4 regions of the Paenibacillus sp. KN14-4R genome follow, and region 1 is predicted to be linked to each of the others. Evidence: riboswitches for the same ligand, from Rfam matches in the RefSeq annotation. Region 1 holds a riboswitch; each other region holds the start of a gene.
The links. Region 1 has a riboswitch for cyclic di-AMP ahead of ACSBOP_RS16680 (hypothetical protein). Riboswitches for the same ligand answer to the same signal wherever they lie in the genome.
Positions count from the first base shown of each region.

Region 2: another riboswitch for cyclic di-AMP. It lies ahead of ACSBOP_RS19270 (G5 domain-containing protein); the one in region 1 lies ahead of ACSBOP_RS16680 (hypothetical protein).
Region 3: another riboswitch for cyclic di-AMP. It lies ahead of ACSBOP_RS12380 (C40 family peptidase); the one in region 1 lies ahead of ACSBOP_RS16680 (hypothetical protein).
Region 4: another riboswitch for cyclic di-AMP. It lies ahead of ACSBOP_RS19525 (C40 family peptidase); the one in region 1 lies ahead of ACSBOP_RS16680 (hypothetical protein).

Region 1 covers NZ_CP197466.1:3,409,400-3,411,600, reverse strand. Annotated here, with positions in the region: gene ACSBOP_RS16685 (hypothetical protein) at 85-648, opposite strand; cyclic di-AMP (ydaO/yuaA leader) riboswitch at 903-1,087, shown strand; gene ACSBOP_RS16680 (hypothetical protein) at 1,103-1,510, shown strand; cyclic di-AMP (ydaO/yuaA leader) riboswitch at 1,686-1,862, shown strand; cyclic di-AMP (ydaO/yuaA leader) riboswitch at 1,889-2,055, shown strand.
Region 2 covers NZ_CP197466.1:3,905,442-3,907,642, forward strand. Annotated here, with positions in the region: gene ACSBOP_RS19270 (G5 domain-containing protein) at 63-1,187, opposite strand; cyclic di-AMP (ydaO/yuaA leader) riboswitch at 1,468-1,676, opposite strand; gene ACSBOP_RS19275 (ABC transporter ATP-binding protein) at 1,958-2,201, shown strand, end outside.
Region 3 covers NZ_CP197466.1:2,564,104-2,566,304, reverse strand. Annotated here, with positions in the region: gene ACSBOP_RS12385 (YhgE/Pip family protein) at 1-657, shown strand, start outside; cyclic di-AMP (ydaO/yuaA leader) riboswitch at 821-965, shown strand; gene ACSBOP_RS12380 (C40 family peptidase) at 971-1,828, shown strand; TPP riboswitch at 1,940-2,054, shown strand; gene ACSBOP_RS12375 (ABC transporter substrate-binding protein) at 2,137-2,201, shown strand, end outside.
Region 4 covers NZ_CP197466.1:3,955,863-3,958,063, reverse strand. Annotated here, with positions in the region: gene ACSBOP_RS19530 (MBL fold metallo-hydrolase) at 1-349, shown strand, start outside; gene ACSBOP_RS19525 (C40 family peptidase) at 670-1,140, opposite strand; cyclic di-AMP (ydaO/yuaA leader) riboswitch at 1,146-1,282, opposite strand; gene ACSBOP_RS19520 (hypothetical protein) at 1,658-2,201, opposite strand, start outside.

The DNA.
Region 1 (2,201 bases):
GGCTGGGGGCTAATCCGGTTAAAAGAAAATGCCGCCTATCCCAAGTTGGGAAGGCGGCATTTGTTATATCTATGAACATTTTAGTTAAGCGCGGAGTGACTTTTTAGCACCAACTGATGTTTTAAGCTTACGACTTGTTGCAACATGATGAAGATCAGCCATACGAATAGTCATACGATTTACTTCATTAGTCGTATAAGGCATCGGTTTGGAGCGTTCGATGAGATTTGGTACAGAGATGCCAACAAAACCTTGTTTACTCTTATGCATATGAAGATCGGACGAGAGAACAGCTAGGTTCGTTGTAAAATCCTCAACTTGAACTTGAGGTAATGTTGGTATTTTATCTAATGAGAAGTATAAATAACGTTTATTCCAGTTCACATAACCAGGTTGAAAGGAAATGATCAACATATCGGAGTCGGAAGGATCACTGGCTTGAACCTTGTAAATGAGCAGTCTATTCTTACTTTTACTAGGTGAAATCCATTGCACACCGTTCATGTCTGGCATGAATAACACAATAATAATAGGAACTGCACTAGCTGCATAAATAAAATAAATCGATTGGAACACAAATGCTAATGCGCAAAGTATGATAAACGCAATGATCGACACATATAACCATATATAGTTCTTTTTCTGCAATGTTTTACACCACCTGTCAGGATAATATCTTAAACTCCAAAAAAACTCAACAGTTTTTATTTTAACATAAGAGATAGGTTCATAGCTATTGTAGATGTATGGAATGTGTAAATAATGTGGAAATTTGAAGAACTAGCGTGATGGAAAGAGCAATTTAGAGATGGAGTATGCAAAAGGTCATCTTTTTCTACTGATATGAAGCTATGCAAGAGTTGGGGAAACTTTACAAAAAAAATGAGCGAGCGTAGTATTCTGTCTGAAAGATGCTGAATCTCTCCAGAATGAGAGAACGGGGGAACCAATAAGATGATCATGCATAATTCGGTGTGAGAGCCGATTCTTGTATGGTTAAGGGGTGAATCCTTGTGTTATGCAAGGTAGGGCGACTCTCACCGTCCGAATCCGACAGCTAACCCCGTAAGCAAAAGTTAGAGACAGGGGATGGAAGAGAGAGATGGGTAATCAGAATGAATTGATATTGGTGGTTGGATATACGGAAGCTTCAGAACAGTTTATTGGTGCATTACAAAGGTTGAATAAGCCCTTTGCTGTGCTAACGAATAATAAATCGGAGTATAAAAGGCTGTTAAAATCGGGTGTGGAGCAGATTGTACTGATCAACACTTCTGAACTCAGCACGTGGATTGTTCCCGCACATGCGTATAGCCAAATTTATTTATTTGAACAAAGTTTACCGTTATGCTGCAGATTTATTCAAATATGCCGTTCCTGGACGAGTGAGCCGATCTATGTCATTACAAAAGAGGTTCAACCCCGTCTTATTTATAAAGGATTGGGTGCTAATTATGTGATTCATACCCATAGTAATGATGTGACTTTCTTGCTTGAAAATGCAAATTGATATCAAATAAGTAAAAAACGATGAAAATCATAGCTTGAAGGAGATATTGGAAGATTGAAATGAAAGTAAGCGTTATTCTAGCAAAGTAAGATCATTTTCTTGCAATTACCACGCTTTACAAAAAACTGTGTGAGGCGTATGATTCGTCTCATGATTTAGAAATTAAACAGTTTTCAGTTCTGAATCGCTTAATTTCCATGAGGAAAACGGGGGAACCAAACAAGTGGTAAATGTCCGATGTGAGAGTCGGATATGTACTGCAAATGGGGTGAATCCTTGCGTTATGCAAGGTAGGGCGACTCTCACCGCCCGAATCCGGCAGCTAACCTCGTAAGCGTTGACTGGGAGAGGATGATGAATTTATTAGTTGATATATAAATGTCTTTATCGCTGAGTTCCTGCTCATGAGCAGGAAGCGGGGGAACCAACGAGACCTGAAACACAAATCAGTCTCATGGGGTGAATCCTTGTGTTATGCAAGGTAGGGCGACTCTCAAGCGCCCGAATCCGACAGCTAACCTCGTAAGCGTACGGAGAGAGGCAACGATTGTCGCGCTAGACATGGTGTTATTCACTGTGCCAAGAAGCCCGCGAGAAGAGTTCCTCTTCGCGCGAAGGCTTCTTTTTTGTTGCCTATTTTTAAAGAAAATGGTTAGATTGCGAGATTTTGGAGGAGTGATTTCGGGTGATG
Region 2 (2,201 bases), 500 kb from region 1:
TCCCTCTTCTTTGCAATTCTCCATCTATAAAGTATACAATATATTTCCCAAAATCGGTAATTTTACTCGGTCTCCGGTTTTTTAGGTCCTATTACATATACGGTATATCCCCGTTTACGACCGAAACGGTTCACATAATCTGCACTGTCATAGTATACATCCATTACCATACCCTTCACAGCACTACCCGTATCTTCTGCTCGACGGTATCCAATTCCTTCGATGTACACCCACCATCCTAATGGAACTACATTAGGGTCCACGGCAATCGTTCTTCCTTCAACAGCTCTTGTACCTGTGGCAGTCATGCCATAGTTCGGGGTTCCTTTTGCCTTACCACCATCACCTGCAGAATAGGCAGTTAAAGAAACATTATTTAAAATTTGCTTGGCTGCAAAGTTCTTACCTTTTGCTAATCCATCTGTACTACTTGCACTTAGCGTGCTGACTTCTTTCTTCGTTCCGACCGCAATAACCTTTTCCACGCTTGGCGTCTGCACTAACTCCTCAAGTACATTACTGGAGATAAGCACACCATTTTCATACACTTTTTCCATCTGCTTCACTTTTGTGCCTTCTTTACCTTGTTGAACGACTTGCTCTTTCCCTTTGGCAAGCTTGGCTTCATCTTGTTTAACAGTCTCAAACGGAATCGTCTCTGTAATCTTTTCTGTTTCCTTACGAACTCGAATAATCTTAATATCAGTACCGGCAGCGACTGGCTGCTCTAACGCTGGTATCGCTCGATCAAGTTCCCCTAGCTTTATATGTGAATCATTCAATACTTCTCCCACCGTTTTAGCGGCAGTGTACACAGTTGCGGTATCTCCATCTGCTGTTATCTGAATTGGTGAAGCATAATCGATTATGATCTTTTGACCTTGTTTGATTGTTGAATCAAGGGCTAATGAGATTCGATCGTGTTCTCCAACCCGAATAGCTTGTTCATCCAGTAGGCGTTTTAGGACCCATTGTTTTGTTTTTACAATGGTTTCTTGTCCGTTCACAACTACGGATACGCTCTTGGTAGCCGTACCGTATAACAACACCAAAAACATGAAAGTCATAGCGATTGAAGTGATAGATATTATTGAGATCAAACGCAAGTTTTCACGCTTCCATCGCATTACGAAGGACATGCTGGATGATCGTTTTACATGGGTCTCTAAATCTGAGATATTTCCCACTTCTTCGGTCCTCCTTCAAAGCCTCGCCGTCGAGTTTTACGCATGATTAGAATTGACGCGACTTGATAGATTTAAATTATGGTTAACTGTCCGTGAATTCGATCCATTTCCATAAGTGAAATGTTCGAACCTTCCTCGTCCACCTCCTTCATCACGGTTATGATTAAACAAAAGACAAACTCCTGCTAATCCAATTGTGAAATAAAAAGAGACCAAGAGGAAGAAGAGAAATCTTCCCGCGGTCTCTGTACACACATGTGTAGACACGACAACGATAATGATTCCCTCTCAAAAATACGCTTACGAGGTTAGCTGACGGATTCGGGCGCGAGAGTCGCCCTACCTTGGCCCATAAGTGTTAACCGAAGTTAAACTTACTTCCAAGGATTCACCCCAATTGTTTCTGCTACAACCGAGACAATTACTTTGGTCCCAGTTTTTACAGCGGTTCCCCCGTTTCCCAAAATGGAAACTCAGCGATAAGAAATGAATGATCGTAATTAAGTTATATGACAAGAATATTACTTTGAACTTAAGAACCTGTAAAGCGAACTATTTGATCAAATTTGGCTAAAATTATCATTTTTATTGGTAAAACTTACTTATTTGTTCTCGATAACCCTATTTTTCTTATGAATGCTCCTGTTTTTGCCATTTTTATTGGTTAATGTTACTATTTTGTGTGAAAAGGGCTCTTTTTTAACGCGGAAATTTGGATCTGAGACCCTAATTCTAGCGCACTATTTCCAATGAATAGGTAGGTGGGACTTATGACGGACATGCTTCAAATCACAAATTTATATGGCGGTTATTTACCAGGCAAACCGATCCTGAAGGACGTTACATTTTCTGTTAAAAAAGGAGAGATGGTTGGCCTAATCGGTTTAAATGGCGCCGGGAAAAGTACAACCATTAAACATATTCTAGGTCTTATGCTTCCACAGCAAGGCAGCGTTCATATGAATGGACAAACACTTGCGGAAAATACGGAGGTATATCGTAAATCTTATGCTT
Region 3 (2,201 bases), 850 kb from region 1:
ATGTTCGCAGATCCAGTAAATGTTGCGATAGAGAAAAACAATGGTGCCGTACCTAACTATGGAACAGGATTTGCGCCGTACTTCTTATCCCTTGGATTGTTCGTAGGTGCATTGATGTTAACAATCGTATACTCAATGAAAAAACCTGCGATCACACCGCCCAACTCATTTAGTTGGTTTATTAGTAAATTCGGTGTAATGCTTGTCGTGGGTGCGCTTCAAGCAGTGCTGGCAGATATAATCTTGCTTGGTGGATTGAAGTTGGAAGTGCAAAACGTTGGATTGTTCATCTTACTCAGCTTAGTAACGAGCTGGACTTTCATGGCGATCTTGCAATTCTTGGTTACAGCATTTAACGATGTTGGACGCTTCCTTGCAATCTTGCTTCTTATTGTACAACTAACAACTTCAGCAGGAACTTTCCCAATTGAATTAATTCCAGATATACTACAACCGTTTGGCAAGCTAGTACCAATGACTTACTCTGTAAGTGGATTTAAAGCTGTCATATCGAGCGGTCAAATGAATGACTTCTGGAGTAATACAATTGTCCTAATCGGATGGATTGTTGGAATGGGTGCTTTAACTTGGGTTACATTAAAAATCAATTTAAAAAAGAACCCGAATCCAGTAATTGCTTCTAATGAAGCTGTATAGAAGCAGTGTAGATTAGAAAAATGGAAACCCGCGAAGCCAGGTGCTTCGCGGGTTTTTGGTATATTTTAAGAAAAAGATTAGAATCAATTTCCTTAAATGAAAATTTTCTAATCTGCGATTCATTGATCAAAACTAGCAAAATATGATAATCTGTTAAAGTCAAATAGATAATTTGTCGAATCTGGCTTAAACATAAAGTCAGTACGGGGGACCGATTTACTTGGGGTGAATGTTCGTGTTATATGCGATCTAGGGAGCAACCTTCTTCCCGAACCCGTCAACTAACCTCGGAGACACTGGGAGGTATTACCGTTTGAAAACTTTATTTAAAACCGTAGTATTATCATGTGCTGTTCTGGGAAGTGCTTTCGTGATCGGACAAACAGCAAGTGCACAAACAGCAAATGAAGATGTCAAAATTCAAGTCAATGATCGTTTAGTTGATCTGAATACGGATCCATACATTGGCGAGAACAACTCGTTAATGGTGCCTGTACGTCAATTGTTTGAAAATATCGGCTACACGTTGACTTGGAATCAAGAAGGCGATGAAGTTGGACTTACTGTACATAATGACAAACATAATTTCAAACTGACGACTGGCAGCACAAAGATGACGGTTGACGACAGAAAAGTTGAGTTAACAACTAAGCCTGTGATACATAACGGGGTAGCATTTGTTCCTGTACGATTGATGGCTGAACACTTAGGTTTTATTTTACAGTGGGATGATAAGAATGGAATTGCGATTCTTGGCGTAGATGGCAACTTCCATGCACCTGCATGGTATGCACCACCGAAGAAGCCTGAAATTAGCGTACAACTCATTGATACAGCGAATCAATATCTAGGTGTTCCATATGTGTATGGAGGAACTTCACCAAGTGGATTTGATTGCTCAGGTTTTGTAAGTTATGTGTTTAAAAAGTACGGATATGATCTTCCACGCACATCAAGTGATATGTACAGTGTTGGAAAATCAGTAAGCAATTTGCAAGCTGGTGATCTTGTTTTCTTCGCTGAAGGCAGTCGCGTATCGCATGTAGGGATTTATATTGGCGATGACAAATATATTAATGCAGTATCTGGCCGTGGGCGTAGCGTAATGGTAACAAGTCTTTCCTCCAGCTGGAGTGCGAAGTATTATGTTGGCGCTAAGCGCGTTCTTTAAAAGCCATAAGATAAGAAGCCACAGACAGCCATATGCTGATCTGTGGTTTTTTTCATTGAATAATTAAAATAGACAAATACTCAATTCTGCTATATAGTGGTATAGAACTTCAAAAAACAAACGGGGTGCTGGGATTTTTGGCCGGCTGAGATTGTATTCCACAAAATACTGACCCTTGAACCTGATCTGGATAATGCCAGCGTAGGAACCATGATTTTGTTTGTGCATGCACAAAAATGCTGGCTCCCGTTGGGGAGTTTTTTTGTTGTCATAGAAAGATTCTCGTCGAGAGAAAAGGAGAGAGCGACATGAAGCAATTGAAAGTAGGTCTTGCGGCTGTTCTTGTACTAACGCTGCTCATGCTTACAGCTTG
Region 4 (2,201 bases), 550 kb from region 1:
CTTATACATACCGGATGCAAAAGTTATTTTTATTGGTGATTTGGTCGCAGTAGATAACCATATGTCCATTATGGATGGAAACATTACCGAGTGGATTTCGATTCTAGAACAGCTTAAGACTTGGGACATTGCGTATATTGTATCTGGTCATGGACCGATTGGTGGGAAGGAATGGATTACGAAAGCAGCCGATTACTTACGTGATTTGCTTGAAGCATCGGAAGGGCTTAAAGCGCAGGGCGTAACGCCGGACCAGCTTGGAAATGTCGAAGTTCCTGCACCTTACAAGAACTGGTCAGCGGCTATGGTTTATACAAACAATATGAAGCACTTACTTAGTAACGTTTAATATACCGAAGTATACAAACCCCATCATCCCCTTCCTAGGTGGATGGTGGGGTATTGTCATGCAGCGAATGTGATCGGATGGGAATGGATTTACTTGCTTCTGGACTTGTCTTTTTTATCTGAGGATCGAGTTGTTGTGTTTTTATTCGCATGTCCCTGTTGTTTAGACATAGTAAATTCCTCCTTCGCTATCTGTTTATGAACCAAGTGTTATTGTTTGTACATCAAAATCATGTTATGCGTGACATAAACAAAACCCCGCATCCTCCTATACAAGTGGATTGCGGGGTTTCGCTATGAAATGCTTGAACTTATGTTGATTTACTCAACAGCAGCTAGCGTCTTATATGCACTATCATCAAGCACGCGACGTGCTGTGACATAACGGGTCGCATAATAAGACTCGCTTAGCTTGTTCTTGACGACGCCTGCATTCGTTGCCGAATGAATAAATTCACCGTCTCCTAGATAAATACCGACGTGAGAGATCGTACGGCCACCACCTGTTGCGAAGAACACAAGGTCGCCAGGACGGAGATCACCTTTACTCACTTTCTCACCCTCACCGCTTTGCCCTCCAGAGCTGTGCGGCAAATCGATGTCGAATTGGTTAAATACATAACTTGTGAACCCGGAACAATCGAAACCTTTTGTTGTCGTTCCAGCCCATTTGTAAGGCGTACCTACCAATGATTCGACGGACTTCTCAAGTGATGTCGCTGCGAAAGCGTTACCAGTTGAGAAGCTTAAAACAAAAACTAGGCTTAATACTAGAGCTACATACTTCTTCACTTACGTATTGCCCCTTCCTCTGCCTACGAGGTTAGCTAAGGGTTCGGTTGAAGGTTCCCTATGATCACTCAAATGCGAGATCAATTCACCCAAAGAATGGTTCCCCCGTTTCTCTAAAAAGAGAATTCGGCTGTTCTGATTTTTTTCGACTTTATTAAATTCGCCATCATTTGTGATTATCCTGCCGAAAAAACAAATTATTTAAAATAATTGTTTATTTTAAAGATCAGTCTAAAGATAATAGGTTGTACAGTTTACTTATTCCACATCTTCTTATTCCATTGGCTAAATCTTTGTGGTACGTTTTCTATCATTCTAACACTTCTTATTATTCTTGAAATCGGACAGAAGGTGTGATTGAGAGCATTTTGCTAGAATCCGCGAGGGGCTAGACAGGAAGTGGAAATAGTCTATCGAAGGTAAAAATAGTGAACTTACTACGAAATGAAAGTTGCAGATGACAAACAAAAAACAATCGATAGTAGAGCATAAGCTCTTCCTCGATTGTTATTTTAGTTTATAGCGTTACATTTTTCGATGACCAAAGCTCATATTGTGTTGCGATGGACCACACTTTAAGGAACATCTCAATGAAGGGGTAAGCCTGATAAAGCAAGAGTGCAAGAAGTCCTGCCCAGATGTAGGAAGTCGTCATAGCGGCAGCTGCGAATAGGCAAGTGATGAGTAAGAGTATGAATGATAATCCGATGATCTTAGGACTAAGACGCAACCAAGTGAGGATCGAAGAGAATGCTTTTACACGGTGTACGCACCCGAATTGAATATACATGAAACATAAATTGATGAGATAGCCATACAGGAGATACCCCGCGATCCAGGGGAGTATGCCTTGGACGAGTCCGTCATAGCTCGTCGCATGCTGATACACAAATGTGACTTTGGGAAACAACCATAGGAGTGGTGATAACGTTAAGACGACCTGAATCATGTAGTAGAGTAGGAAAGGAGCAGTGAGCTGCTTAATTCCAGCGACGAATCGGTAACCGGAATTAAGCTGCTTATTTACAAGGGAATAATACACGCCTGCGTTTATGATGGGA